Regions from separate parts of the Solibacillus sp. FSL H8-0523 genome, predicted to be linked through region 1. Evidence: riboswitches for the same ligand, from Rfam matches in the RefSeq annotation. Region 1 holds a riboswitch; the other holds the start of a gene.
The links. Region 1 has a riboswitch for thiamine pyrophosphate ahead of thiT (energy-coupled thiamine transporter ThiT). Riboswitches for the same ligand answer to the same signal wherever they lie in the genome.
Positions count from the first base shown of each region.

Region 2: it holds a riboswitch for thiamine pyrophosphate, as region 1 does, so the genes downstream of both, thiM (hydroxyethylthiazole kinase) here and thiT (energy-coupled thiamine transporter ThiT) in region 1, are expected to answer to the same signal.

Region 1 is NZ_CP150291.1:3,612,010-3,615,188, reverse strand. Features, by position in the region: gene NSQ62_RS18165 (SMC family ATPase) at 1-671, shown strand, start outside; gene NSQ62_RS18160 (hypothetical protein) at 714-842, opposite strand; gene NSQ62_RS18155 (DUF4870 domain-containing protein) at 911-1,243, opposite strand; TPP riboswitch at 1,361-1,470, shown strand; gene thiT (energy-coupled thiamine transporter ThiT) at 1,572-2,132, shown strand; gene map (type I methionyl aminopeptidase) at 2,833-3,179, shown strand, end outside.
Region 2 is NZ_CP150291.1:2,507,081-2,510,259, forward strand. Features, by position in the region: gene thiD (bifunctional hydroxymethylpyrimidine kinase/phosphomethylpyrimidine kinase) at 1-685, opposite strand, end outside; gene thiM (hydroxyethylthiazole kinase) at 682-1,422, opposite strand; TPP riboswitch at 1,549-1,646, opposite strand; TPP riboswitch at 1,700-1,798, opposite strand; gene NSQ62_RS12510 (YdcF family protein) at 1,897-2,901, opposite strand; gene NSQ62_RS12515 (sigma-70 family RNA polymerase sigma factor) at 3,079-3,179, shown strand, end outside.

The sequences.
Region 1 (3,179 bases):
CATTAAATAATGAGCAAGATGAGCGTTACGCCAACATGAAATTAACAAAGTCTTACGCGACACAATGCGAAACAACGTATGAAAAACTTGAGCAAACAGCTGAGCAAATTGAAAGCTATAAAGCAAAACTAGAGCAAATTGAGCATGTATATGATTTAGTGCGTGGCCAAAATGATGCCAAAATTAGCTTTGAGCGCTTTGCACAAATTGGCTATTTAGAAAAGGTGACACATGCGGCCAATGAACGTTTACGCGTGTTATCAAACGGTCAATATTTCTTGAAATCAACGGGTCGCAAAGAGGGCAATGCACAAAGTGGTTTAAGTATCGACGTGTACGATAGCAATACTGGTCAAACACGTGATGTCAAAACATTGTCAGGTGGAGAAAAATTCAATGCATCGTTATCATTAGCACTAGGTATGGCGGATGTCATTCAAAGTGTACAGGGCAGCGTGCATATTGATACGATGTTTATCGATGAAGGCTTTGGTACGCTTGACGAAGAGGCACTGAGACGTGCGATTGATATTTTAATTGACCTTCAGCAAACAGGCCGATTAATCGGCGTGATTTCGCATGTTGCAGAGTTAAAGGCTGCGATGCCGGCAATCCTGCACGTGAAGAAATTAAAAGAGGGTCATAGTACAACTGAAATTTTAATTAAATAAAAAAATGGAGTACTTCATTGGGAAATGAAGTACTCCATTTTTTCATCTTTTTGGAGTCCGTGTTGGCGTTGGTTGCTTTGCTGTTGAACGATTATTAAGTATTTTTTTTATGATTGGATAGACGATTGGTCCGTATTTAATCGCTGTTTTAATTACTTTGTTTAGTTTCATGAATATCACTCCTTAGTAAGATGTAAATTCTAGTAAAAATATACCCATATACAGTACATCTCTAAACATTAGCGCAATACTTTGATTGCTTGTATAAGGTTCCAAATGGCAATAACAAAAATAATAATCGCTAAAATGATAAACCCGATAAAAATCCAACTTTCGAATAAGTAGTTTACTTCAAGCGTCGCGTTAGAGGGTGTTGTAAAGGCGAACACAAAAAATAGAATGATATAAACGATCCCTAAAATAATTGGAATAAGTTGTGAAATAAATGCGCGTTTATTATGATGTTTCACTACATCGTCTTTTGCTACGAAAAAAATAATGAGCGGTAAAATAAATGGCATAAAGTAAAAACTTAAATAGCCTACTGCACTTAACCCTTTGTTTTGATCCATAAAATTCACTTCCTTTACTTCTATATACGGACAAATGTCCAACTTAGTTTCAACTAAAGTAGTTGAAAATTGGAAAATTATCAGCTACAATGAGCATGTTCAAACAATTATATCGAGATGTACCACAAGGGGGGCCGATTAAGTCGGCTGAGATTGCGCACGGATTTTGCGCTGACTCTTAGAACCTGTAAGTTAGTACTTGCGTAGGGATGTGGATAGAAACCAACTATTCGAGCGATGGTTAGGAATTTATCCTAATTATCGCTTTTTTGTGTTTTCTATTCCTTCTGAACTTCTGTTACATCGGAAAAAAGAGAGGAGCATTGTTATGGACAAAAAGAAATTATTAATGCTGGTGGAAATTGCAATCTTTGCCGCTATCGGACTTGTGCTTGATCAGTTTTCATTTAAGCTTTGGGCATACGGAGGCTCGATTAGTTTTGTCATGCTGCCGATTATGCTTATGGCCATTCGCTGGGGATTAACAGCAGGCTTGGCAACGGGATTCATTATTGGTGTATTACAAATGATGTTCGGTGCGTATATTGTGCACTGGCTGCAGGCGATTTTAGACTATGGTCTAGCTTTTACAGTTGTAGGCTTCGTCGCAGTCATTCGTAAACCGTTACTACTAGCCGCAAAAGCGCTTGATAAAAAGAAAATGACGATTTATATTATTCTCGGTGCGTTACTTGGCGGAACATTACGTTTCATTTCGCATTTGCTTGCCGGCGTTGTGTTCTTTAAAGAATACGCTGGTGGAGATAATGTATGGACGTATTCAATCATTTACAATGGGTCCTACATGTTACCAGCAACCCTGTTAACCGCGCTTGTCGCTGTGTTATTATTTACAGCAGCACCACGCTTATTAAAAACAATGAAATAAAAAATGGTGAAGGTGTAGTTCGATTCTAACGAGCTACACCTTTTTTTAAAATAACGCGCTTGGATACAGCAGGGGAAAAATGAAGTGATGGATGTAACACCGACAATGCCATATAGCCATAAATTATAGAGCATATTTTCGCGATAGGTCCAGATTCCTGATTGATAAAAATTAGCTACGGATAGCTTTACAAAAAAAAGTGTAATAATGGCATGTAAAGATATGAATAGATAGCCTAAAAAAGGCACAAGTGGATGAATAGTTATAGGACAATGCTGCTTAAGTAAAATAAATTGTAAATGGAAAACAATAGCCATTGCAATACTGGTACTAAACCCAACGACATAAACAGCGATGCGTGGATTGTACGAAAAAGGTGATACATGACGCAAAAATTCCCCAACCAATGTAACACAGAACATCATGAGGAGCACAAAGATTAAACGATTTTCAACAGCGCGATTATTGTGTAAAATGACATACGTTGCTAAAGTAATAAGTAAAAAAGTCGGTAAAATATACGTGAGCATATATATATAAATAGGCAGCATGACTGACACCTCTATTTTGAATTAGTTCCTTTTATATTCCCTTCAAATTTCTACATAAACGAATCGTACAAAAAAAGCATGAATCCTTACAACAAATTTCAAGTATGTTATAGTTAAGGGTAGAGATTTAAGAGGAAGGAAGTTTAACAATGATTGTTACAACTCAAGAAGAAATCCAAGCGTTTAAAAAAATCGGACGCATCTGTGCTGAAATTCGTGAAGCGATGAAAGCTGCGACAGTACCAGGTGTGACAACGAAAGAATTAGATGAAATTGCTGGGCGTATGTTTGCAGAAGCGGGTGCTATTTCAGGTCCAAAAGGCGAATATGATTTCCCAGGCTACACATGTATTTCAGTTAACCACGAAGTTGCCCACGGGATTCCAGGCAGCAAAGTGATTCAAGAAGGCGATATCGTAAATATTGACGTATCGGGTTCTTTAGATGGTTATTTCGCCGATACAGGAATTTCTTTCGTTGTAGGTGAAGGCTACGA
Region 2 (3,179 bases), 1.1 Mb from region 1:
CCTCTCGCAACTTCATGCCTTTTGCTAATCCAGCAGTTAACGCTGCAGAAAATGTACAGCCCGTCCCATGTGTATGCTGTGTTTCAAATCGATCTGTTTCTACATAAAAAGGTAATTCGTTTTGCTGATAAATCGCATCTGTTGCTAAATTTCCTTGAAGATGTCCACCTTTGATGACGACACATTTTACACCTTCTTCAAGTAAAATGTGGGCTGCTTTTTCAATATCTTGTTGCGTTTTAATTGGAATGCCTGTTAGTACCTCTGCCTCTGGAATATTTGGCGTACAAACGGTTGAAAATGGTAATAAATATTGCTTAAACGCAGAAACAGCTTCCTGTAATAATAAGCTTTGTCCGCCTTTTGCAATCATAACTGGATCAATGACTAATGGGATGTTTGTTTCTTTTAATTGAACCGCAACTGCTTGAATAATCGATGCGTCAAATAACATCCCTGTTTTTATGGCTTTCACATCGAAATCAGCTAAAATAGCTGCAAGTTGCGCTTCAACAAATGCTGCCTCTATTGGATAAACGCCATGGACACCTAACGTATTTTGAGCCGTTAACGCCGTAATGACAGAAGTTCCAAAAACCTTTAATTCCTGAAAGGTTTTTAAATCCGCTTGAATTCCTGCTCCGCCACCACTATCTGACCCTGCGATTGTACATGCGATCATCATTTTACCTCCGACAAACGTTCTAACTCATTTAAGAATTGCACTTGGTATGTTCCAATTGGTGCGAATGCCTGTTTAGCAGCATGCTTATAATCTAGTAGTAATGCTTCTAAATCACGTAAAGGCTCTTGGCTACTTGCCAATAAAGCTGCACTTATTGCACTAAGTAAACAGCCTGCCCCTGTAATTTGTGTGATTTTCTCATGTCCGCCATCTATACACTTAACATTGACACCATCTGTTAAAATATCGTGTTTACCTGTCACAATCACAAGACACGAAAAACGCAATGCTGCTTCTTTGGCAAGTTGTTCAATATTCGCATCACCTGCGCCACAATCTACACCATTTGCTTGCCAATTCGCTCCTACAATAGCAGCTAATTCACCTGCATTACATCGTAAAAGTGTGATCTGCTTATTTGACAACATCTGTCGTGCTGTTTCCAATCGAAATGCACTTGCACCAGCTCCTACTGGGTCGAACACAATCGGAATATTTTTCTCTTTTGCCGTTTCAATCGCTAGTTTCATCGATGCTACGGTACGTGCATTTATTGTACCAATATTAATAAGTAACGCATCGGAAATTTGAACAATGTCAGCAACTTCTTCAATCGCATCTGCCATAATAGGCGAAGCGCCGACACTTAAAAGTCCGTTCGCTGTAAAATTCATCACAACGGTATTCGTCATGCAATGAACGAGTGGACGACGCGTGCGTATAAGATTCAAGCTCATTGGTACACCTCCTGCCATAAAACATCTTTACTTTTTTCACAAAATTCCATTCTTACTTCCTCCTTTTGAGGCGTAAGCAAAAAAAGGCACCCCTACTCAAAAGTAGAGATGCCTAAAAAAGTGCATATGTGTGCACTCATTGCTCCCTACGCCCGTATTAACGGTCAGGTTCTAAGGGTCAGGTTTTAACCTTCTCAACACTAGGTGTCCCCCCGCAATTAAAAAATTTGCAAAAGAAAAGCCCTCCAAATAGATGGAGAGCATCACGTACGAATATTAGCTTGTACATTTTGCTCCCTACGTCCGTGTTAACGGTCAGGTTCTAAGGGTCAGGTTTTAACCTTCTCAACACTAACGTGTCCCCCTGCAAATTCATTTAATTAATTTCAGTCTAAGGCTTAACCGCTCATAATGCAACCTTATTTATAGTTAATTTTTGGATTTCATTCTGGCGATTCAACTAAATTCATCCAACTAATTTACCGCACGTAACACCAACAGTATAAAAATCGTAAACAATGCAATGAATGTCATATGGCGCCATTTAAACATTTCAAGCAAGCCGATAAACTCACGTGTAAAGGCATTTGGCACATAGTAAAAGGCGGTTTTCGAGCCAACCCCATTGGCCTTTAGTTTCGCTTTGCGCGCATAAAAACCGGCACGTAAAATATGATAATTGTTTGACACAAAGATGCCGCGCGCTTTTTCACCAAATCGCTCGATGATGATCTTTTTAGAAAACTGCATATTTTCTAAGGTTGTTGTCGACTGGTCTTCCATCACAACCGCTTCGTCTGGAATTTCCGGGTAGTGCTCATGAATGTATTTTTTCATCGCATACGCCTCCGCTACTTTTTCATCACTACCTTGACCTCCCGATGTAATAATGAGTGGACGGCCATGATATTTCTTGTATTGTTGAACAGCTTTGTTAATACGGCTCGCAAGTAAAGGTGGCACACGGTCGCCAATTAATCCCGAACCTAACACAATAATATAATCCGGCGTATAGTGAATCGGACGCCAATTATAAAGCACTGCGTATATCGCGGTTGCCGAATACATCATCGTAAAGTAAACAAATAGCCCAAAAATATAATAAAATGCGATTTCACTATACACATTTTCACTAATCGTGCGCATCGAAACAATATAATAAATGAGCACCATATTAATGGCGACTCCAATCAGGCCAAGAAATAAATTGGACTTTTTACGCCCTTCTTTTTCAAGCAACACCTTACTATTGAAGTATGTTAATACGGATAACGTCGCCATAACTAGCGGGATAAATGCAAATACAAACGCGTAGCTCGTTACATTTAATACTTGTTCACTAAAGTTCGTATTAAAAAATATTTTTTCTGTATAATAAAGCAGCTCTACCAATACAATCAGCGCCAGTAAAAAAATATTCGTATACCACCGTGGCTCGATGATAAAGAGCGCAATCACGATGAAAATTAAAAATGCCAAAATCCTTCCTCCTGTTCAACATCACTCTAAAATAATATTATACAATGTCTATTCCCGCTGGAACATCAAATTATCCAGTTCCTCTTTTTATTAAAAATTTATCATTCCCTTTTAAACTTTCCTTCCACCCCGAACCGTCTTATAATTGTCGACAGAATCAAAAAGGAGCTTCAAGGAATGATGGAACCATTAGAAGATAAATTTATTACATTTATTCGCACGCAGCAACAAGCACTCTATAGACTCGCGTATAGCTACACAAAAAACGAGCAAGATGC